DNA from 3 places in the Streptomyces sp. BL1 genome. Region 2 is predicted to be linked to each of the others. Evidence: riboswitches for the same ligand, from Rfam matches in the RefSeq annotation. Region 2 holds a riboswitch; each other region holds the start of a gene.

Region 1 (7,778 bases), 1.6 Mb from region 2:
GCGCTTCGCCGAGCGATGAGTTGTCACGATCTCGCATCCTCCGTGTGGGTCACGGCCCGGGCTGGTTGCCGCGGGGCCGGGGTTCGAGATGCCGGACTGCGGCGGCGTGGGCAGCCGTAACAGCCGGAACAGCCGCAGGAATCCCGCATCAGCGGGAGCCCTTCGGATCGAGGGCATCGCGCACGCCGTCGCCGAAGAGGTTGAACGCCAGAACGGTCACGAAGATCGCCGAACCCGGGATGATCATGAACATGGGGTCGGCCTCGTACGTCTTGATCGCGGTGGACAGCATCTGTCCCCACGACGCCGTCGGAGGCTTGACGCCGACACCGAGGAAGCTGAGCGCGGCCTCGGTGAGGATGTTGGTCGGGATCATCAGCGTCATGTAGACGGTGATCGGTGCGACCAGGTTGGGCACCAGTTCCTTGAAGAGGATGTACGTCCGCCCGGCACCGAGGCTCCGCGCGGCCTCGACGTACTCCCGCTCGCGCAGCGACAGCGTCAGACCGCGCACGATGCGCCCGATGTACGGCCAGCCGAACAGCCCGATCACGGTGACCAGCACCCCGATCCGCAGCCCCGAACCGCCCAGTCCGAACAGCTCGTTGGGGACCACGGAGACCAGCGCGATGGCGAACAGCAGCTGCGGGAAGGACAGCAGCATGTCCATCACCCGGCTGATCAGGGCGTCGATCCAGCCGCCGAAGTAGCCGGCGATGGTGCCCAGGACGGTGCCGAGCCCCACCGCGACGATCGCGGCGAGGAAGCCCACCAGCAGCGAGACGCGGGCTCCGTAGACGACGCGGCTGAACACGTCGCGGCCGTTGACCGGTTCGACGCCGAAGAGGAAGTCCCAGCTGATGCCGCCGAAGGCGCCGATCGGCGTGCTGGTCAGCGGGTCGATCTTGTCCTCGTGGTACTCGTTCGGCGGGTGGCCCAGCAGGCCCACGATGACCGGCGCGAAGACCGCCACGAGCACCAGGAGCACCACCACCACGCCGCCGGCCAGGGCGAGCTTGTCGCGCTTCAGCCGGGTCCACGCGATGCGGCCGAGTGAGCGGCCCTCCACCGCGGACTTCGATGCCAGCGCCGCGGCCTCGGCACCCGAGGAATCGGATACCGGAGTCGGCTCGTGGAGTGGTGCCGTCATCGCAGTGAGAACTCCTCCCGGCCGGTGGTGACCGGCCCCCAGCTGCCGCCGGTTGGCGGCCAGAGCGCAAGCAAGCAGTTCGTACACAAGGCCGACGGCCTCATGGCTCGGGAGTCTTCAACGTGGCGCGGATCACCCGCCAGGCCTGGCGGGGAAAGGTTGCGCAACCGTGATGTGCTGAACCAGCTTCCGTTATACGGACGGGAGTTGGCGGACAGCGGTCACCGATGGGGAGTTATGCACCGTTTCGGTACGGCTGGAATGGCACTTCCGCACCGCCGGCACGAGCCCGCCGCACAGCCGGCACGACCTCGCGCGGCAGCCCGCGCGGCGGCTCAGTACGCCTGGGGGTAGCCGTATCCGTTGCCGGGTCCTGTGCCCTGCGGGGCGGCGGCACCTGCCGGGGCGTCACGGTCGAAGAATGGCCGGGAGTTGCGCCGCAGCCACATCGCGACCGGGTCGTAGTCGTCGGCCATGGAGACGCTGGAGACGGGCAGCCCGGCGGGCACCGAGGCGACCGACTGGCGCATCATCTCCCGCACCGACTCCACGGCCTGCTGCCCGTTGTCGTACAGATCGAGGCCGATGGCGAGATACGCCGTGCCCAGCGCCGGCTGCACCCAGCAGCGGCGCAGCGAACGGACGGCGGGCGTACGGTGCGCGGAGTGCGTGAGCTGGGCGTAGAACTGCGGGACGTCCAGGGCCGGTTCGGAGATGCGCAGCGGTCCGGCGGGCAGCCGGTCCAGGCCGCCGGCGACCCGGCGCAGATCGAGCCAGGGGATGCCGACGCCGCCGCCGGGAGCGTGCGGATTCAGCCAGATGCCCCAGCGCTCGGGGAAGAGAGCCGTCGCGATCTCCCGGCCCGTGACGACCTCGTGCGCCCGGTTCCAGCCGGAGACGGCGAGCTCCTGGGCCGAGGTGACACAGGGCGCGTAGCCGTACCCGCCGACCTCCATGTTTCCGTACTGCGCGTCGGGCGAGCCGGCCTGGCCGGTCCACAGGAGCATCCACACCTCTGCCCCGGTGAGCGCGTTCAGCAGTGCCTCGTAGGTGTCGAACCGGCCGGGCGACACCTGCTGCAGCAGCTGCTCGACGCTTCCTCCCGCGCTCACGTAGCCGCCCTTCTTCTGCTTCGCTCACCATGCGCCCGCACTCGCGTACGGACGCGCCCCGTCATCTCTCCAGCTTAAGAGCCCGGTACGACACGTCGCCGCCGACTCGGCGCTTCCGTTTCGGCCGGTACGCCCGTCAGGTGTGCTCGCGCGAGTAGAACGGGCGTACGCAGTGCCGCATCCAGTCCGCCACCGGATCCCGGGACGCGTCCAACAGCACCATCTGGACGGGCCACTTGACGGCCACCCTGCCCAGCGCCCGCCCCAGCGCGTCGTGCGCGGCCTGCCGGGCCTCGGGGTCGAGGAGGTCGAGTTCGACCCCGATGAACAGCGCAGGGGGATCGCCCTCGCTGCTGGCGAGGGCACGCCGCGCGGTGCGTACGGGACCCAGCACGGCGAGTTCGCCGGCCACCGCGGCGAGGAACTCCCCGGGCTCCTCCTGCCAGTCCGGTTCGAAGAGCCGCACCCGCGCACCGCGGGCCACGCCCCACGCGGCCTGCTCGTCGGGGGTGTTCTTGCACAGCTCCGCCACCACCTCGGGCGGCAGCGGGATGCCGACGGCGCCCTCCGGGTTCACCGCGATCCCGACCTGCGGGGGCAGACCGCGCGCGAACTCCCGCGCGGGCGCGATGCTGAAGTCCATGTGGGAGCCGACCACCTGGAGGAACTGCTGCTCGGAGCTGAAGACGGGGACGTACGCCGCGCCGCCCAGTTCGATCGTCGGCAGGTCCAGATTCGGGCTCTGCGGACCGCCGCCTTCGGGCAGCGGCACCCAGAGGCTGCTGCGGCCGAGCACCTCCAGCAGCCGGCCGCCCGCGGAGGAGACGGCGAGTGAGGCCGCGAGGGCCTCTTCCAGCTCGTTGCCGGGCCAGCCTCCGCCGTGGCCTGGGCCGAAGTCCTGCGGGATGCTCATGCGGCCACCCTAATCGGAGGCGTTTCCGGCCCTGTTGGCCGGTCCTCGCCCCGGGCGCGGGGTGCCCCGCGCCCGGCCCTCATGCGCAGACGCCGGCCCTCATGCGCAGACGCCGGCCCTCATTCGAAGGTGATGGCCGCCAGCGAGGCCGCGGCCTCCCGGTCCAGCAGCGTCACCGAGGTGACGCCCGACGGCAGTGTCCCCTCCTCGGCGGCCGTCACCAGGCGGGCGACGGCGCGCCGGTGACGTACGAAGGCGTAGCCGGACACCCCGCGCCCCCGCGCCGCCTGCCCCTCCAGGGCGAGGCCGGGCGGCACGTCGAGGAGCACCAGATGCAGGCCCCCACCCCGGCGCCGGGTGTCCCGCGCCACCCAGTTGCGCACCCAGCTCTGCGTACCGCAGTCGTGCACGACGACACTCGCGCCGGAGGTCAACGCGCCCCGGAGACCGGCGAAATGGGCAATCCTGACAAAGGGCCGGTACAGCCCGTACGGCATCCAGCGCGGCATTCCGCGGTCCCAGCGCTCGCGCACGTCCTGGGAGTCGATGCGGCGCACCGTGTCGCCGAGCGCTACCGCGCGCCGCATCAGCGTCGACTTGCCGCTGCCGGGCAGTCCGGAGACCACGACCCGGTCACCGGCGGCGAACCGCAGGGTGCCGCCCGGCGCGGTGCCGCGCAGGTCCCGTTCCTCCACGGCGGGCGCGGGCGCGGGAACCGGCGCGCACCGCTGCGCGGGCACGGCCGTGCCCGCTCCGGCGCCCGTGCCGTTTCCCGTCACCGTCGCGCTCACCGCGACGTACGCGCTGCGCAGGCTTGCCACCCGATCGCCCTCCCCGGCTCGGACCGCTCGTCGCGGCTTTCCCCGAGAGTGTCAAGGAACGGTAATGCGATTCAAGGCGCGGCGGGTCCGGGACATGTGTCCGTACACACCCGTGACATGCGGCCGTCCGCTCCGGGCGGACCTGCCGCGAAGTGCTGTGGAATGCCGTACGGCCGGGGGGACCGCAGACGGCGCGAACGTGCCATGATGTGCACGCCAACTCCATACCGGCCGATTGAGCCCGCGCGGGAGAGTCCCCGTCCTGAAGAAGAAGGACGTGGGCGCCGAAGGAGCAAGTTCCTCCCTTGAATCTCTCAGGCCCCGATACCGCGCAGGGTGAGGCAGATCTGAAAAGCGGGCCGCCGCCGCTGCGAGCTGCAGAGGCGCCGGCTCCACCCAAGGTGCAAGCTCCGTTCCGAAGCTCACGGGACACGGGCGAACCTCTCAGGTTCCGATGACAGATGGGGAGGACACTCACGTCCCCCATGACCGGGAGCCTGATCATGAGCGAAAATCCGCCCGCCCCTCGCAGGACGGCCCTCGACGCGACACATCGCGCGCTCGGCGCGACGATGACCGACTTCGCGGGCTGGGACATGCCGCTGCGGTACGGCAGCGAGCGTGACGAGCACAACGCCGTGCGCAGCCGCGCGGGCCTGTTCGACCTCTCCCACATGGGCGAGATCACCATCACGGGCGCGCAGGCCGCCGAGCTGCTCGACTACGCGCTCATCGGCAATCTCTCCAAGCTCGCCGTGGGCCGCGCCCGTTACACGATGATCTGTGACGAGAACGGCGGCATCCTCGACGACCTGATCGTCTACCGCACCGGTGAGCAGACCTTCATGGTCGTCGCGAACGCCGCCAACTCCCAGGTGGTGCTGGACGCGCTCACCGAACGCTCGGCCGGCTTCGCGGGCGCGGAGGTGCGGGACGACCGGGACGCGTACGCGCTGATCGCCGTCCAGGGCCCGGAGGCCGCCGGGATCCTTCAAGGCAAGCACAGCCTGAAGGGGCTGACCGACGCGGACCTGGAGGGCCTGAAGTACTACGCGGGCCTGCCCGGCACCGTCGCGGGCAAGGACGCGCTGATCGCCCGTACCGGATACACCGGCGAGGACGGCTTCGAGCTCTTCGTCGCCCCCGCCGACGCCGTCGCCGTGTGGGAGGCGGTGACCGCGGCCGGCGAGGGCGCGGGCCTCACCCCGTGCGGGCTGAGCTGCCGGGACACGCTGCGGCTCGAAGCGGGCATGCCGCTGTACGGACACGAACTGTCCACCGCCACCACCCCGTTCGACGCGGGGCTCGGCCGGACGGTGAAGTTCGAGAAGGAGACCAACGGCGGCCGTTTCGTGGGCCGCGAACCACTGGAGGCCGCCGCCGAGCGTGCCGAGAAGGCACCGCCGCGGAAGCTGGTCGGCCTGATCGCCGAGGGCCGCCGCGTCCCCCGCGCCGGTTACCCGGTGGTGTCGGCCGGTGACGGTACGGTCATCGGCGAGGTCACCTCCGGTGCCCCGTCCCCCACCCTGGGCAAGCCGATCGCGATCGCATACGTGGACGCGGCCCGTGCGGAGCCCGGGACGGAGGGCGTCGCCGTGGACATCCGGGGCAGCCACGAGCCGTACGAAGTGGTGGCCCTCCCCTTCTACAAGAGGCAGCGCTGAGCCCCGCGGAGCATCACCCGGCGTCTAAACCTCCCGGCCACGGACTGTGGGTCTCATCCCACCTGACCTGACCGTTTTCCTTTGCACACCTCTCATCCAGGAGAATCGCACCATGAGCAACCCCCAGCAGCTGCGCTACAGCAAGGAGCACGAGTGGCTGTCGGACGCCGCGGACGGCGTCTCGACGGTCGGCATCACGTCCCACGCCGCCGACGCGCTCGGCGACGTGGTCTTCGTCCAGCTCCCTGAGGTAGGCGACTCGGTGACCGCGGGCGAGCCCTGCGGCGAGCTGGAGTCCACCAAGTCGGTCAGCGACCTGTACGCACCGGTCACCGGTGAGGTCACCGAGACCAACCAGGACGTGGTGGACGACCCGGCGCTGGTGAACTCCGCCCCCTTCGAGGGCGGTTGGCTGTTCAAGGTGAAGGTCACCGACGAGCCGGACGACCTGCTGTCCGCCGACGAGTACACCGCCTTCGCCAAGGGAGCCTGAGCCGCCCGAGGCCGGGAACCCAGGCTGTACGCCTACTGCTCTGCCCGTCACTACCGCGCCGTGACGCGCGCCATCAGGGATGGATCCATGTCGCTTCTGAACAGCTCTCTCCACGAGGTGGACCCGGACGTCGCCGCCGCCGTCGACTCCGAACTCCACCGTCAGCAGTCCACCCTCGAGATGATCGCCTCGGAGAACTTCGCCCCGGTCGCCTCCATGGAGGCCCAGGGCTCGGTTCTCACGAACAAGTACGCCGAGGGCTACCCCGGCCGCCGCTACTACGGCGGCTGTGAGTACGTCGACGTCGTCGAGGACATCGCCCGTGACCGGATCAAGGCGCTGTTCGGCGCCGAGGCCGCGAACGTCCAGCCGCACTCCGGTGCGCAGGCCAACGCGGCGGCGATGTTCGCCCTGCTCAAGCCGGGCGACACCATCATGGGTCTGGATCTGGCCCACGGTGGCCACCTCACCCACGGCATGAAGATCAACTTCTCCGGCAAGCTCTACAACGTCGTCGCCTACAAGGTCGACGAGCAGACCAGCCAGGTCGACATGGACGAGGTCGAGCGGCTGGCCAAGGAGCACCGCCCGCAGATGATCATCGCCGGCTGGTCCGCGTACCCGCGTCAGCTGGACTTCGCCGCCTTCCGCCGCATCGCGGACGAGGTCGGCGCGTACCTGATGGTCGACATGGCGCACTTCGCCGGTCTCGTCGCGGCCGGGCTGCACCCCTCGCCCGTGCCGTACGCGGACGTGGTCACCACCACGACCCACAAGACCCTCGGCGGCCCGCGCGGCGGTGTGATCCTCTCCAAGCAGGAGTACGCCAAGAAGATCAACTCGGCGGTCTTCCCCGGCCAGCAGGGCGGCCCGCTGGAGCACGTGATCGCCGCCAAGGCGGTCTCCTTCAAGATCGCGGCGAGCGACGACTTCAAGGACCGCCAGCAGCGCACGCTGGACGGCGCGCGCATCCTCGCCGAGCGGCTGCTCCAGGACGACACCGTCGGCGCCGGCGTCAACGTGCTGTCCGGCGGCACCGACGTCCACCTGGTCCTCGTCGACCTGCGCAACAGCGAGCTCGACGGCCAGCAGGCCGAGGACCGGCTCCACGAGGTCGGCATCACCGTCAACAGGAACGCGGTCCCGAACGACCCGCGCCCGCCGATGGTCACCTCGGGTCTGCGCATCGGCACCCCGGCGCTGGCCACCCGCGGCTTCAAGGCCGAGGACTTCCGCGAGGTCGCGGACATCATCGCCGAGGCACTGCTGCCGTCCTTCGACGAGGCCAAGGCCAAGTCGCTGTCGGCGCGGGTCTCCGCGCTGGCGGAGAAGCATCCGCTCTACCCCGGGCTGAACAAGAAGTAGGCCGGGACCGACCGTGAAGGGGTGCCCCGCCTGCCCGTGCGGGGCACCCCTTCGGTCCCCGTAACACCCCTTCCGGACGCAGGAGTCCGCCACCATGGCCATTTCCGTCTTCGATCTCTTCTCGATCGGCATCGGGCCCTCCAGCTCGCACACCGTCGGCCCGATGCGCGCGGCGCTGATGTTCGCCCGCCGGCTGAAGAACGAGGGGGTGCTCGCGCACACCGCCTCGGTACGCGCCGAACTCTTCGGCTCCCTCGGTG
Region 2 (7,778 bases):
TCGGGCCGATGCCCGTCTCCGAGGGGCCCGCCTCGGGCTGCAGCGGGTGGCTGGGCAGGTACGGGGCGAGGTGCTCGCGCACGCCGATCGGGCCGACACCGGGACCGCCCCCGCCGTGCGGGATGCAGAAGGTCTTGTGCAGGTTCAGGTGCGACACGTCGGCACCGAACTTGCCCGGACGGGCCACGCCCACCAGCGCGTTGAGGTTCGCGCCGTCGACGTACACCTGGCCGCCCGCCTCGTGCACGCTCGCGCAGATGTCGCTGATGTGCTCCTCGAACACCCCGTGCGTGGAGGGGTAGGTGACCATCAGGACGGCCAGTTCGTCGCCGTGCTTCTCGATCTTGGCGTGCAGGTCGTCCAGTTCGACGTCGCCGTTCTCGCTCGTCTTGACGACGACGACCTTCATCCCCGCCATCACGGCGCTGGCCGCGTTGGTGCCGTGCGCCGAGGACGGGATCAGGCACACGGTGCGCTGGTCGTCGCCGTTGGCGCGGTGGAAGGCGCGTACGGCCAGCAGCCCGGCGAGCTCGCCCTGGGAACCGGCGTTGGGCTGCAGCGAGACCTTGTCGTATCCGGTGATCTCCGCCAGCCGGTCCTCCAGCTCCCCGATCAGCGTCAGGTAGCCGCCGGCCTGCGCGGCGGGCGCGAAGGGGTGCAGCGCGCCGAACTCCGGCCAGGTGACCGGCTCCATCTCCGTGGTGCCGTTCAGCTTCATCGTGCAGGAACCGAGCGGGATCATGCCGCGGTCCAGCGCGTAGTCGCGGTCGGCGAGCTTGCGCAGGTAGCGCAGCAGGGCCGTCTCGGAACGGTGCTCGTGGAAGACCGGGTGCGTCAGGTACTCGTCCTGCCGCAGCAGCCCCTCGGGCAGCACGTCCTCGGTCGCCCCGTCCAGCTGCTCGATGTCGGCCTCGACCCCGAACGCGCTCCACACGGCGCTCAGTTGCTCCCGCGCCGTCGTCTCGTCACAGGAGATGCCGACGTGATCGGCGTCCACCAGGCGGAGGTTGACGCCCTCCTGGCGGGCCCGCTCCACGACATCGGCGGCCCGGCCCGGCACCCGCGCGGTCACGGTGTCGAAGAACGCGCCGTGCACGGTCTCCACACCGCCCTGCCGCAGCCCGGCGTCCAGCAGCGTCGCGAACCGGTGCGTACGGCGGGCGATGGCGGCCAGTCCCTCGGGCCCGTGGTGGACGGCGTACAGCCCGGCCATCACGGCGAGCAGCACCTGCGCGGTGCAGATGTTGCTGGTCGCCTTCTCCCGGCGGATGTGCTGCTCGCGCGTCTGCAGCGCCAGCCGGTACGCCTGGCTGCCGTCCTCGTCCTTGGAGACGCCCACGAGGCGGCCGGGCAGGCTGCGCGCGAACTTGTCGTGCACCGACATGTATCCCGCGTGCGGGCCGCCGAAGCCCATGGGGACACCGAAGCGCTGGCTGCTGCCGACGGCGATGTCGGCACCCAGCTCGCCGGGCGACGTGAGCAGCGTGAGCGACAGCAGGTCGGCGGCGACGGTGACCACCGCGCCGAGCTCGTGCGCCTGCTCGATGACGGCACGGTAATCACGCACGGCGCCCGAGGCACCCGGGTACTGCAGCAGCATGCCGAACACGCCACGCTCGGCGATCCCGTCCGGAATGCCCTCGCTCAGGTCGGCGACGACGACCTCGACACCCGTGGGTTCGGCGCGGGTCTGGATGACGGCGACGGTCTGCGGCAGGCAGTCCGAATCGACCAGGTACACGCCCTGCTTGACCTTGCCCACGCGCCGGGACATCGCCATCGCCTCGGCGGCGGCGGTCGGTTCGTCCAGCAGTGAGGAGTTGGAAGTGGGCAGACCGGTCAGATCGGCCACGACAGTCTGGAAGTTGAGCAGGGCCTCGAGCCTGCCCTGCGAGATCTCCGGCTGGTACGGGGTGTACGCCGTGTACCAGGCGGGGTTCTCCATCACATTGCGCAGCACCACCGGCGGTGTGTAAGTGCCGTAGTAGCCAAGCCCGATCATGGGGTGCAGCACGTCGTTGCGGCCGGCCAGCTCGCGCAGCTCGGCCTGTACCTCGGCCTCGCTGCGGGCATCAGGAAGCCGCAGCGCGCCGGCGCTCTTGATGACGTCCGGCACGGCGGCGGCGGTGAGTTCGTCGAGGGAGCCGTATCCGACCTGGGCGAGCATCTTGGCCTGGGCCCCGGTGTCGGGCCCGATGTGCCGACGCTCGAACGGTGTGCCGCGCTCCAGCTCGGCGAGGGGGATGCGGTTGGCAGTCATCTGCGGAGGCCTCCTGGTCTCTGCGACCTTCGAAGGGACACCACGCACGGGTGCCCTGACGGCCTCCCCCTCTGTCATCTCCACCTGAGAGATTCACCGGTCCCGCCGGCTGTGCTCGGCCGGCCCGGCTTACACCGTCGGTGAGGAGGGGCTCCGGCACTCGTCCGCGGCCCGCCCTGCTTTCCAGAGTGGCCTCGTCCACGCGGTACGTGAGCCTGAGAGATTCCGGGGAGGAGTTGCTCCTTCGGCGTCCCCGGCACACACGCTCCACCGAGGACTCTCCCGCGTGGGGTCGACAGCCGTTTCCGAGCCTACCAGCGAGGTAATCAGTGGGAACCAGGCCTGCGCCCGAGTGGCCAACAACCGAAAAGTGCCTTTTCGTTGTACTACCGCCCCAGAGGATCCCGATGGAGCAGTTGCGACCTATTGGAGGGACCGTGCAGACCGAAATCGATCCGCGGAGCCTGATCGGCCGCAAGGCGTTCGACACCCACGGCACGAAGATCGGCACCGTGGACGAGGTGTATCTCGACGACGCCACCGGCGAACCGGAGTGGGCCGCGGTCCGCACCGGAATCTTCAGCCGCGACGCGTTCGTCCCCCTCGAACCCAGCAGCGTCGTGGACGAGACGCTCCGTGTCCCCTTCGCCCGCGCACTCATCAAGGACGCGCCCGACTTCGGCGTCGGCCGGCACCTCTCGCCCGCCCAGGAACTCCAGCTCTACCACCACTACGGACTCGACGTCCCCGCCGTCGGCGAGGGCGCCGCCCCGTCCCCGGACCGGGACTTCGGCCGGATAGCGGGCTCGGAGAGCTGATCCGCGCCGCTCATCGGCGCCGGCGGAAGCGGCTCGGCCGGCTCGAGACAGGGGTCGTCGACGGTGAACGTCCTTACCCGGCCGGGGGGATCGCCGGGTCGCTCGAAACGCACGGTGACACGCCCCACGCCGCTGCCCTGCACCCAGCCCGGCCCGTACTCGGTGTGCCGGACGTCCAGGCCCGGCAGCCACCGCCGCACCGCGGGTATCTCCTCCTCCACGACGGCCGGCGCCGCGGCGCTCTGATCCTCCTCGTCCGGGTCCTCCTCCCCCGGCTCCGCCTCGGCCCCCACCATCCGCCGCATCCGCCGCGCCTCCTCGGCCCCCTCCGCGGCCTGCGCGAACAGATCCTCCTGTGTGAAGTCGGCCAGCCCGCTCACGCCCACCCCCAGCAGCCGCACACCCGCCGTGGTGTCCACACCGTCGATCAGCCGGGCCGCGGCCTCCCGCACGACGCCGGGGTCGTCGGTCGGCCCGCGCAGCGTCTCGGAGCGGGTCAGCGTGGAGAAGTCGTAGCTGCGCACCTTGATCACCACCGTCCTGCCGGAGCGCCCCGCCTCCCGCAACCGCTTCACGCACCGGTCCGCGAGCCGTGAGACCTCCAGCTGCACCTGCGTACGGTCGGTCAGGTCGACATCGAAGGTGTCCTCCACCGACACCGACTTGGCGTCCCGCTCGGCGACCACGGGACGGTCGTCATAGCCGTTGGCCATCGTGTACAGCGCCGTGCCGTGCGCCTTGCCCAGCAGCCGCAGCAGCTCCGCCTCCCCCGCCTCGGCCGTCTCCCCGATGGTGGTGATCCCCGAGCGCCGCAGGGTCTCCGCCGTCGCCGGACCGACGCCCGGCAGCGTCCGCACCGTCATCGGAGCGAGCAACTCCCGTTCCTCACCGGGCCGTATGAGCACCAGACCGTCCGGCTTGGCCTCCTCCGAACCGATCTTCGCGAGCATCTTGGAGCCGGCCAGACCCACCGAACCGGCCAACCCCGTCGCCTTCCGGATGGCCCGGCGCAGCTCCTCCCCGACCTCCCTGGCCTCCTCCGGCGTCGCGTCGGGACGCACCGTGCCGGCCGCCTCCAGATCGACGAACGCCTCGTCCAGGCTGAGCGGTTCGACCAGTGGCGACAGCTCGCGCAGCAGCTCCATGACCACATCGCTGACCTGACGGTAGAGCCCGAACCTCGGTGTCAGATAAGCGGCGTTGGGGCACAGCTTGCGCGCCTGCGCCATGGGCATCGCCGAGCGCGCGCCGAAGACCCGCGCCTCGTACGAAGCGGTGGCCACCACACCGCGCGGACCCAGCCCGCCGACGATCACGGGCTTTCCGCGCAGGCTCGGCTTCGCCGCCTGCTCCACAGCGGCGTAGAACGCATCCATGTCGAGATGCAGGATCGTCGGTGCGCCTCTCACGTCACCGATGGTGCCGCACGGCACTGACAATCCCGCCCGGCGCGCCCGCGGGCCGTCATCCGGCCCGGTTGCGCCGCCTGGCCAGCTCGTCCTCCGGGTGGTCCCGCACGATCGTCTCGCCGCTGTCTACGCACTCACCGTGCAGCTGCGAGAGCGCCCCCTCGACGTCCTTCCAGACCACGCCGACCGCGATCCCGAAGACGCCCTGGCCCCCCTGCAGCAGATCCACCACCTCGTCGGGCGAGGAGCACTCGTAGACCGTCGCGCCGTCGCTCATCAGCGTCATCTGCGCCAGATCGGCCGTGCCACCGGCCCGCAGGTGCTGCACGGCGGCCCGGATGTTCTGCAGTGAGACCCCGGTGTCCAGCAGCCGCTTGACGATCTTCAGCACGACCACGTCGCGGAAGCTGTAGAGCCGCTGGCTCCCCGAGCCCACGGCCGAGCGGATGCTGGGCTCCACGAGCCCCGTACGCGCCCAGTAGTCCAACTGGCGGTACGTGATGCCGGCCGCCGAACAGGCCGTGGGGCCGCGGTATCCGACCAGCACGGAAGGCTGGTCGGGCGCGGCAGGCGCGGGGTGCGCGGCGGCCGGGGCCGCGCTTCCCGGGAGCGGCGTGGAGCCGTCAGCTGCCATGCCGTCGCCGCCGGTGCTACTCACGCCGACCTCCGTCCGTCACATCCCGAGTCACCCCCGGAACTTGCCCACTTGAAGGTAGGCAGTCACTCCGGGTGCGTCAACGATCGCCACACTCAGCACCCCGAGTGATAATCACCCGACGTGTGGTTTCGTGCGCGTTCATACGGGGAAGTTCTGCTCGGATGGCCTCCGGGCGCACTGTCGGAACGCTTCCGGACCGGCCGTCCGCCGGCACCGTCACTGGCTGCTGGAGCCGAAGTCCTCCGGCGAGATCTGGTCGAGGAACTCGCGGAACTTCTCCACCTCGTCCTCTTGTTCGTCCGGGATCGCGATCCCGGCGTCGTCCAGCACTCCGTCGCTTCCGTAGATCGGCGTCCCGGTGCGCAGGGCGAGCGCTATGGCGTCGGACGGACGCGCACTCACCTCGACTCCGCTGGCGAAGACCAGCTCGGCGTAGAACACGCCTTCCCGCAGATCCGTGATCCGGACCGCGGTGAGTTCCTGCCCCACGGCTTCCAGGACATCCTTGAACAGGTCATGGGTCAAAGGGCGCGCAGGCGTCATGCCCTGCTGGGCAAACGCAATTGCGGTCGCCTCCCCAGGTCCGATCCAAATAGGGAGGTACCGGTCGCCACCCACTTCACGCAGGAGCACGATCGGTTGGTTGGAGGGCATTTCCACCCGGACACCCACTACGTCGAGCTCGTTCACACAGCAACCCTAGGCTGTGCCACGCCTGTTTGGGTAGTCGGGGCCGTCCCCCGGCGCGGCCGGAATGCCGTCTTCCGTGTCATGCCGGACAGATCACCGCTCAGGTGCCGCCGCTCCACCCGCGGATCAGCCGCCGCGCAGCCGCACCGCGGAGTGCACGAGCGCGGCGTGCAGCCGGGCGGACAGCCCGGCCAGCTCCCGGGCGGTGCTCTCCGCGCCCTCCCGGGTCCTCGGGTTCCGGTGCCGCCGCAGCGGCGCCACGATCTGCTCGACGAGGTCGGCCTCGCGCTCCGCCGCCGCCTTCACGGCCCGCAGATGACGGGCCTCCAGGCCGAAGCGGCCCAGCTCCGCGGCGAGCCGCGCGACATCGACCTCGCTCGTGTCGTACGTACCGTCCTCGTCCGGCACGAACAGGCCGTACGCCTCCCACTCGGCCAGCTCCCCCTCCGTCACCTCGGCGGCGGCGAGCAGACCGGCACGGTCGACGCGCGTCCCTCCGGGCACGGGAGCGGACTCCTCGGCCGACAGCATGTCCCCCGGCGCTGCGGGGGCGGGAAGCTGGGGACGCTCTCCGCGGGAGAGCGCGTCGAGCTGTTCGCGGATGACCTTCAGCGGGAGGTAGTGGTCCCGCTGCATCCGCAGGACGTAGCTGAGCCGCTCGACGTCGTCGGCGCTGAACTTGCGGTAGCCGGACGGCGACCGCCGGGGCTCGATGAGCCCCTCCGTCTCCAGGAAGCGGATCTTGGAGATGGTGACGTCGGGAAACTCCTCGCGGAGCACATGGAGAACCGAACCGATGCTCATCGGTCCGCTGTCCGTTGTGGCGGCGCCGTTTCCGGCGCCGCCCGACGGTGACTGCCGCATGAGCCCCCTTTACTGGGCGCGGGTCAGAGGTTGCTGGCGCTCGGGAAGAACACGAGCCGGTACTTCCCGATCTGCACCTCGTCGCCGTTCGCGAGTGGAACGCCGGACTCGATGCGCTCACGGTTCACATACGTGCCGTTGAGGCTGCCGACGTCGGAGACGGTGAACGCACCGTCCGGTCCGCGCCGGAACTCCACATGACGGCGCGAGACGGTCACATCGTCCAGGAAGATGTCGCCCTCCGGGTGGCGACCCGCCGTGGTCAGCTCGGCATCCAGCAGGAAACGGCTGCCGGCGTTCGGACCCCGGCGCACCACCAGCAGCGCAGAGCCCACCGGCAGCGCGTCGACGGCGGCCTGCGCCTCGGGCGGCAGGGGCGGCGTCTGCTGGCCGGTGACCTCCGCCTCGTACGCCTCCAGGCCGGAGATCGAGATGGTGGAGGTGGTCTCCGAGGAACCCTCGGCGGGCGCACCTCCGCGAAGCGGCGCACCGCAGTTGGAACAGAACCGGCTCGCCTCGGCGGCGCGGGTCCCGCACCGGTTGCACACAGGCAACGCAAACCCTCCACCCGTACTTGAGGTTGATGGTGCCTCGGAACCTATGCGCCCCGACGCTCCGGGGTCAACAGACGCCGCGCCGTGACCACTCGAATTGTCACCACTCGGAGCACCGACCTCGTCGCGGAAGAGCGGACGCTCGCCGTTCGCGGGCTCCTGGCTCTCCTGGCCGCCCGCAGGCTCGCCGTTCCGGGGGGCGCGGTGCCGCGCGGCACCGCCGCCGTCGCCCTGACGGCTCTTGCCGAACAATTTCGCAAAAAAACTCACGGGCGATCCCCTCGCACGAAACAGACCCGCCCGTGGGGCAGGACAGACCCTCGTTGCTCTCACTTGGCCGAACCGGACGATGACTAAACGTCCGTGACCCATTGACAGTTTCCACCACGCGGTGCCTTACAGGCCCGCCGACCCCCCGGCAGCCCTACCGCATCTCACTGCGATGACGACCGAGCGTAGTCAGGCTGCTTCGCCGGTCGCAAGGCGTCCACGTCGATCTTGTCGGAGCGGGACACGGACACGGTG
Region 3 (7,778 bases), 6.4 Mb from region 2:
GCCGAGGTCAGCAGGATGCCGCGCCAGCCGGCGGCGGTTACGGGACGTTTCACGAACACGGCGGCCATCGGCGCCGCGAGCACGAGGGTCAGCACACCGAGCGGCTGGACGACGGTCAGCGGGCCCAGGCCCAGCGCCGCCACGTGCAGCAGCGCGCCGAACCCCTGCATCGCGGCCGCCAGCCACCAGCGGCCGGACGCCAGCAGCGCACGCATGCGCGCATGGCGGCCTTCCACGGTGACGGTGGCGGCGAGCCGCTCCTGGATGATCGCCGCGGCGGCGTAGCACACCGCCGATATCAGCGACAGCAGGATGGCCGCGACCAGTGGATTCATGGCCGGCTCCGGTGAAGGGTGGGCGTCCCGTTCATACCTCCAACGATGACTCTCCGACCGGGTCGGTGTCGTCGTCTGCCAGGTCCGGTTTTCCGTACCGCCGGGGGAGTACTCCTCCTCACGGCCTACAACTGACAGTGGACACCCGCTGTAGCCGGGCTCGGACACCCGACGGGCGGGAGTCGCGGAGGCCCGCGGATGGTATATCCGTCCCATGACCGAATCCGCCGAGCCGGAGCCCCTTCCGGACAGTCACCCCGTGCAAGGCCGGCGCGTCCTGTGCCGCATGTGCGGGCAGCCGCTGCGCGACCGGGCCTCCCGCCTGTGGGGCCTTGGGCCCGACTGCCGGCACAAGCTCGCGCTGCGCAGCGCGCCGGTGCCGCCGTTGCACGAAGTCGACCAGGACACGTTGCCGGGGGTGTGAGGGGGCGCTCGGTCCGCTCAGTGGCTCGGGGACTCCGCCTCGGTCCACGATTCCACGGCGACGACCGCGTCCACGGGCAGCGGGCCGTAGATGTGCGGGAAGGTCTCGTCGGCGCCGGGGACCGGGGGCTCGTGGCGTACGGGGACTGTCAGGCGTTCGCTGTCGATGACGAGGACGACGAGCTCCCCGGCGGCGGGGGTGCCCGCGCCGTACAGCATCTCGGCGACACGGGGGAGTTGATGCCGCGCCGAGCCGTGGATGAAGCCGACCTCCTCCAGCGTCCGGCCGCGGGCCGACATCTCGTACGTACCAGTCTCGCGCGCTGCCTCCCACAGGGAGCGCTCGGTGAGGTGCAGAATTTCGGTCATGAACAGACCCTAGGCGGTGCGGTGTTCGACGGTGCCGGATTCGCCGGGGCGCGGTGGAGCCGGGTCGTCACCGGCAGGCGACTGCCCCGGCCGGTGCGGCAAACGCGGTCCGGGCGGGGCAGTCGGCGGTGACGGTCATGAGTGCCGGGTATCCGTGCGGCGTCAGACGGAGGCCCATGCGTAGATCATCCTGGGGGGTGCGTCGGCCCCGGAGCAGGTGTCTTCCTCGTCCTGCGTCTTCTTTTTGCCGAGGGCGGTGATCAGCTGGGCGATTCCGGCGACAAGGGCGCCCAGGCCGCCCAGAAATGTACCGATCGATTCGAGAGTCATGGTGCATCTCCAGCCTGCGGGCCGGACGCGTGTCGGGGACCTGCGCTCTATGCGGGGAGCGTCGGCGGCGACTGTCGCGGGGAACCGGCCATTCCCACGGCGACTCGCGCGAAGGGGTATTCCGGCGGCACCGGGAAGGACGCCGCACACCGTGCTGCACTCATCGTCCAACGCATGTCCGGCCTCCTTTCGCCCAGTTGACAGCCGCCAAGCCCACAAGCGCCCAGACGGCAACTCATGCACCTGAGTTGATGGGCCGTCACTTTACCGGCATTCCACCGCCCAGCAATACCCCCGAACGAGTGGAATGCTGTCATCGTTGGCTGGAATCAGTCGAACTCCCCTTTGTGGGCAAGGGGATGAGAACCGTACGGAGGGGCCGGGTGCCTCTGCCGTCAGGCGGGGGAGCGGTGCAGGCCGGGGAGGCGGAGGCCGTACCGGATGGCGAGCGTGCGCAGCAGGAACACCAGCGCCGCGGAGGTGATCGTCGTGGCGGTGGAGGGGACGCCGAGGCTGTCGAGGGCGAGGCAGCAGGCCGCGCCGGCCGCCGCGGCCGTGGCGTAGAAGTCCTCGCGGAGCAGCAGCGGAGGGCTCTCCCCGCACAGCAGGTCCCGCACGATCTCGCCCGTGACGCCGGTCAGCACCGCCAGGATGATCACCGCGGGCGGGGTGACGCCGGCCTCCAGGGCCGCCCGTGCGCCGATCACGGTGACCACCGCGAGTCCGAGGGCGTCGACCAACAGCAGGGTGCGGTGCGGGAATCGGCGCCGGGCCGGATAGAGACTCGTCAGCACCGCGACGCCGGCGATGACGGCCAGCAGGACCCAGTCGTGCGTCCAGTAGAGCGGGCGGCGGTCCAACAGAACATCCCGCAGGGTGCCGCCGGATATCGACGCGGCGAATGCGAGCACCAGTCCGCCGAAGAAGTCCATCTTCGCCTCGTGTGCCGCCAGTACGCCGCTGGCGGCGAATGCGGCGATGCCCACGAGATACAGCACATGCAAGATCACGGCAGCAATCCCCTCAGTTCGCCGGGCAGTTGGCGACGGAAAAGGGAAGAGCTGCCGGAACGGGGCAGCGGGCAGGGGTGAGCACGGGGCGCACGGGGACTCCATTTCGCGAACGGGTATGCCGGACGGCGCGGCGCATTCCGTGCACGTGGAGTGTGCGGGCATGCGGCGCGCGGACTTTCCCGCTCTGTCATGAAGCCTGAGAGTTTCACCGCCTGGCCTGGCGGTTTGCCCCGTGGGCGGGCACCTGCGGAGAGTCCGCGGTGCCGCTTTTCAGAGGTGCCTTTCCTGCGCGGTAACCGGCCTGAGAGATTCCGGGAGGGTTGCTCCTTCGGCATCACCGCCGCGAAAGGGCGTGATTCTCCCGCACAGGGTCAACGGCCTGTCTGCTGTTGTGCCGTTACGCTAACACGGCTCGACGTCCACTCCGCGCGCCGATGGATTCCCCGCCGGATTCCCGTACGCGTACCGTGCGACGTATCCGTGCGCGTCCCCTCGTACGTCTCCGCTCGGAATGTCAGCGCGCCCCCTCAACTCGCCCGGACCGGCCGGAGGTTGTCTCTTCCCCGGGTGGCGGTGCCGCCAGGTCCAGAACACGGCGCAGGACAGAACGGCCCAGCCGGCGAGTACGAGGACGGGACGCGGCGACTGATGGCCGGGGAAGTAGACCGCGGAGCTGAGAGCCTCGACCGTCGCGCCCTGCGGAAGCCGGCAGCCGAGCGCCGCCAGCGGCCGGGGCAGCAGTCCCGTGGGGACGGAGCCGCCGCAGGACGGGGCGCCCAGCAGCACGACCAGCCCGTACGTCGGGAGCAGCGCCCATCTCTTCAGCAGGACGCTGAACATCGTGAACAGCATGCCGGACGCGAACATCGCCAGGGACAGCAGCAGCCACGGGATGAGGAACGGCATGGTGAGGACGTCCAGCCACCAGTCCGCGACCGCGTAGATGCACAGCCCGCCCAGGACGGCGAAGCCGGCCGTGAAGCCGATGCGCCCGCCGGGCGTGAGGCCGTCGGCGTGCGCCGACAGCTGGCCGGCGCCCAGGAAACCCACCATCACGGCGGCGAACGTCATATAGAAGAGTGCGATCCCCTTCGGGTCCGTCTTCTGCGGCGGATGGGTGTCGCGGACCCGCACCCGCACGCCGGCTTCCTCCGCCGCCCGCGGCGCCGCCTTGCTCAGCACTTCGGCGACCGAGGCACCGGACGCGCCCGACACGTCCAGCTCCACCGGGGCGTTCTGATCTGCCGGCGTGTGCGGTCCGGTCCGCGCCTCCGGACCGGCGTGACCGCGTACGACGGCGTAGACCTCGCGCTCGCTGACCTTCCGTGCGGCTGCGGCGTCGTTCCCGTACCGGTGAGGTGCGAGCGAGGCGTGCAGCTCTCCGTCGAGAGCCTTCAGGAAACGCTGTTCGTCGGGGGAGTCGTCGACGAGGGCGACGGGCAGCATGCGCGGTTCGGGCTTGGCCATCACGTACGAGTACGTACCGGCGAGCAGCCCGGCGACGGCTGCGATGAGGAACATCAGCACCGTGGCGGGGTACATCGGTGAGTGCCGGAACGCCCGCCACCGCTCACCCGGTGTGCGCTTCCCGTGTCCCTGCCGCCCCAAGCCATCGCCCGCGGGCGCGACTTCCTCGCACATGCCGTCCCGGTCGGGGCGGGGGAACGGCGCGGTCATGCACACTTCCTCGGCGCTGTCGGCACTTGCTCCAGGGGCGACGGGGCGCACTGTGCGCCGCGCCATCCTGCAAGGGAGCCAGAGACCCGCGGCGCGGCGGTAGGGACTTCCGGCCCGTCCGGGGAGGGCAGTTCAGCCCTGCCGCCCGGTCAGCTCGGTTGGCGGGTCGTTCGGAGTGCCAGGTCTCTGACCGCGTCCTGGGCCGACGCCAGGGAGACCGCGGCCATGTCGCGAAAGGGCGCGAGAGCCGGGATGTCTTCCGCGCGTGTCATCTCGGCGTGCACGACGTGCAGTTCGTCCTCGGGGACGCCGAGCGCACTGAAGTACGCGCGGAGGTACGGGATCTGGAAGTCGAACGGTTCCCGGGGCGTGCCCGGGCCGTAGGCGCCGCCGCGTGCCGCGACCAGCACGATCCGCGTACCGGACAACAGGCTCTCCCCGGTGTGCGGGTCGGTGAACGCGCCGGGGAAGGACACCCGCTCGATCCACGCCTTCAGGGCGGCGGGGACCGAGAAGTTGTACATCGGCACGCCGAGCAGCACGGTCTCCGCTTCCAGCAGTTCGGTGACGTACGGCAGTGTCAGCGCCCACTCCCGCGCCTCGGACGCGCTCTCGGCCAGTGCCGCCACCTCGGCGAGCGGCACACCGCCCTGCCGCTCCACGCGTTCCCCGAGGGAGATCAGCCCCGGCCCCACAGGGGGCACGGGGCCGGCGGCCAGATCCCGGTACCGGTAGCCGGCTGAGCCGTGCCGCTCCCGCCACGTTTCGGCGAACAGTTCTGTCAGCTGTCTGGTGGCGGAACGGTGCGAGGGGGCGGTGCTGGAATCGAGGTGCAGCACGGACGCCCGTCCGGAAGACGGGCGGCGCACCTGCAGGTCGGTGAGGATGTCGGTCATGTGGTCTCTCCCTGTCACTTCTGCGTCCTGGTGACCGTCAAGAAGGTGACGGACCGCGGCGAGGAAAGGTGACAGATGGACGAGGACGAGCGGCTGGCGGAACGGTTCGAGGCGGATCGCAACCGGCTGCACGCGGTCGCCTACCGGATGCTCGGCTCGCGCAACGAGGCACAGGACGCCGTCCAGGAGACGTGGCTGCGGCTCAGCCGCGTCGACAGCAGTGCCATTGGGAATCTGGGCGGATGGCTGACGACGACGGTGTCCCGTGTGTGCCTCGACATGCTGCGTTCCCGCACGTCACGGCGCGAGGACCTGGAGGGCGACGAACTGTCCGAACGGCTCGGGAACGCCGTCGGTGAGGACGCCGATCCCGAACAGGAGGCGCTGCTGGTCGACTCGGTGGGCCGGGCGCTGCTCGTGGTCCTGGACACGCTCGTACCGGCCGAACGGGTCGCGTTCGTACTGCACGACATGTTCGCCGTCCCGTTCGACGGGATCGCGCCGATCGTGGACCGTACCCCCGACGCTGCCAAGAAGCTCGCCAGCCGCGCCCGCCACAAGGTCCGCGGCACTCCCGCGGCGGGCGGTCCCGGACTCGACCGGCAGCGGCACGTCGTCGACGCATTCCTCGCCGCCGCACGCGGCGGCGATCTGACCGCGCTGCTCACCGTGCTGGCCCCCGACGTCGTACGCCGCGCCGACCCCGCCACCCTGCCGGCGGGCGCCGCCACCGAGATCCGGGGTGCGCGGGCCGTGGCGGAGGAGACCGTACTGCTCACGGGGAACGCCCAGTTCGCCGCACCGGCCCTCGTGAACGGCTCCGTGGGCCTCGTCGTCGCCCCGTACGGACGGCTGCTGCTCTGCCTTACCGTCCACGTCGAGGGCGACCGGATCGCCGCGTACGAAGTGATCGCCGACCCCGCGCGCCTGCGTCAGCTCGACCTGGCCGTGCTCGACGGGTGACGGAGCTACGGGCCGCGCCGTACGGGGGCTGGGCCCTCCACTCGTGTGCCGGTGCTCAACTGACCGCCGGCCGGGGGCGAGTGGCGGGTCAGCAGGGCGCGGGTGGTTGCCAGGACGTCGTCCGGGCCGGTGATGTGCCAGCCCTCGTGCCGGGCCCGGCACAGCAGTGCGGGGGTGGGCCGGAAGGCGATCGGCAGGGCGGCCCGGGAGAGGAGCTCGGCGTCTCCCGTCGAGTTGCCGAGCGCCAACGCGGGGCCGGCGGTGGGGTGTTCCTCGCCGACGGCCTCCCGCAGTGCGGCGTACTTGCCGCCGGGCAGCGCCGGGAAGCGGAGGAACGCTCCCGTGTGCCGGCCGTCCGCCACCTCGGCGACCGCGCCGCGCGCGGCGGAGATCCCCAGGTCCGCCGCGGCGGCCTGCGCCAACGGGTCGAAGCATCCGGTGATGAGGAGTGTGGACAGCCCGCGCGCGTGCAGCAGGTCCACCAGGGGACGGGCGAAATGGTGGAGGTCCTCGCGTGCCTCCTCCCAGACCTGCCAGGCCAGTTCGGCGGTGAAAGCGGCACACAGTCCGCGTACTGTCTCGCCCAGATGTCTGCTGCTGTCCTGTGCGCCGGCTGCCGCGTGGGCGCCGTCTAGACTGTAGCGACGGAGCGCGGTCCGAGCCGCGCGCATGGCGTGCTCGTCGCACCGTCCGGACGCTGCCAGTTTCCGCACCATACGGCCCGCGAGGGAGCCGCGGAGCAGCGTGCCGTCCATGTCCAGGACGGCGACGTTCTGCAGGGTGCCGCTCAGCGGGGGAGTGCGGACGGGCTGCCGGGTGCGGCGCGGCAGGGGTGTTGTCGGTTCCCGGGGTGTCGGCTCGGCGTGCCCGGGGGCGATGCTGATATCTCCCACGCCTGTTCCTCGTACGAAGGGATTCCGCGCGCCCCGGACGCGGGCCGGTGTCCGGCCGTACGTCCGGGGCGCGCGGGAGAGTGCCGCGACGGTTCGGCAAGGAGGGGTGCCGGTCCGCCGCGACGAGCCCCTGTGCGGGGCGGAACCTGTCGGACCTGGGAGGCTCCGCGACCGCGGGGGCCGTCCGGGGACTTCGGAGAGACGGTCTAGAGGAGGTTCGCCCTGCCGGTGGCGACGGCGAACTCCTCGTCCTGCTTCAGCGAGGTCCCGAGCTGCTTGTTGAGAGCGTCGGCCGCGTCCTTGGTGAGGCGCAGCTTGATGGCGTCCACCTGGAGCGTTTTGAGGCTCGGCTTGATCTTGAAGTCCTTGGCGCTGTATGTGAAGAGCGGAATCCGCTTGCCCGCTTTCTTCCCGTCCATGACGGCGGTGGTGGTGCTCTTGCCCAGGTCGCTCTTCAGGCCGCTGAAGGTGACTTTGTGCCCCTTCGCGCCTTCGAGGGTGAATCCGCCCGTCGACTCGAATTGACCGGCCGTCATGCGCGGATCGAGCCGTCCGCGGGTGACGTCGAACCGGGTCGGCTTGACCGCCCTGTCCGCACTCTGTGCCGCCTTGGTGGCTGGTGAATACTTCACCTTGTCGTCGGCGAGTTTCTGCACCGTCGCCTTTGTCGGCCGCATTTCCACGGAACCGCTGTTGATGTCGCTGAGCGCCGCGTTGGCCGCCGCCCAGGAGGCGGGAACGGCCAGGACCAGCCCTGCGGCGACGGCTCCGACGGCCAGACCGCGGCGTCTCGGCCGACGGCCGGGTGAGCGGGAATCACGCATTCTGTTGTTCCTCTTTTCTTCCGGATGCTGTCCGAAACAAGAGCACGCTGACACG

The links. A riboswitch is a leader RNA that binds a small molecule or an ion and turns the genes downstream of it on or off. The one in region 2 is predicted to bind glycine.
Region 1: another riboswitch for glycine. It lies ahead of gcvT (glycine cleavage system aminomethyltransferase GcvT); the one in region 2 lies ahead of gcvP (aminomethyl-transferring glycine dehydrogenase).
Region 3: another riboswitch for glycine. It lies ahead of AC3AGO_RS33010 (trimeric intracellular cation channel family protein); the one in region 2 lies ahead of gcvP (aminomethyl-transferring glycine dehydrogenase).

What each region holds. Positions count from the first base shown of each region.
Region 1 is NZ_JBXYWZ010000002.1:2,751,876-2,759,653, forward strand. Features, by position in the region: gene AC3AGO_RS12040 (ABC transporter substrate-binding protein) at 1-27, opposite strand, end outside; gene AC3AGO_RS12045 (ABC transporter permease) at 149-1,150, opposite strand; gene AC3AGO_RS12050 (enhanced serine sensitivity protein SseB C-terminal domain-containing protein) at 1,486-2,262, opposite strand; gene AC3AGO_RS12055 (enhanced serine sensitivity protein SseB) at 2,399-3,175, opposite strand; gene AC3AGO_RS12060 (AAA family ATPase) at 3,295-3,996, opposite strand; glycine riboswitch at 4,233-4,336, shown strand; gene gcvT (glycine cleavage system aminomethyltransferase GcvT) at 4,500-5,660, shown strand; gene gcvH (glycine cleavage system protein GcvH) at 5,773-6,153, shown strand; gene glyA (serine hydroxymethyltransferase) at 6,241-7,518, shown strand; gene AC3AGO_RS12080 (L-serine ammonia-lyase) at 7,613-7,778, shown strand, end outside.
Region 2 is NZ_JBXYWZ010000002.1:1,113,070-1,120,847, forward strand. Features, by position in the region: gene gcvP (aminomethyl-transferring glycine dehydrogenase) at 1-2,260, opposite strand, end outside; glycine riboswitch at 2,325-2,452, opposite strand; glycine riboswitch at 2,454-2,555, opposite strand; gene AC3AGO_RS05180 (PRC-barrel domain-containing protein) at 2,698-3,078, shown strand; gene AC3AGO_RS05185 (DNA polymerase IV) at 2,991-4,487, opposite strand; gene AC3AGO_RS05190 (MerR family transcriptional regulator) at 4,543-5,121, opposite strand; gene AC3AGO_RS05195 (bifunctional nuclease family protein) at 5,362-5,835, opposite strand; gene ftsR (transcriptional regulator FtsR) at 5,962-6,699, opposite strand; gene AC3AGO_RS05205 (zinc-ribbon and FHA domain-containing protein) at 6,723-7,247, opposite strand; gene AC3AGO_RS05210 (DUF881 domain-containing protein) at 7,688-7,778, opposite strand, start outside.
Region 3 is NZ_JBXYWZ010000002.1:7,517,589-7,525,366, forward strand. Features, by position in the region: gene AC3AGO_RS32990 (DMT family transporter) at 1-335, opposite strand, end outside; gene AC3AGO_RS32995 (DUF6011 domain-containing protein) at 550-759, shown strand; gene AC3AGO_RS33000 (DUF952 domain-containing protein) at 777-1,127, opposite strand; gene AC3AGO_RS33005 (hypothetical protein) at 1,290-1,457, opposite strand; gene AC3AGO_RS33010 (trimeric intracellular cation channel family protein) at 1,853-2,467, opposite strand; glycine riboswitch at 2,645-2,749, opposite strand; glycine riboswitch at 2,751-2,844, opposite strand; gene AC3AGO_RS33015 (ABC transporter permease) at 2,873-4,147, opposite strand; gene AC3AGO_RS33020 (FMN-dependent NADH-azoreductase) at 4,297-5,043, opposite strand; gene AC3AGO_RS33025 (sigma-70 family RNA polymerase sigma factor) at 5,119-6,006, shown strand; gene AC3AGO_RS33030 (HAD family hydrolase) at 6,012-6,899, opposite strand; gene AC3AGO_RS33035 (hypothetical protein) at 7,106-7,723, opposite strand.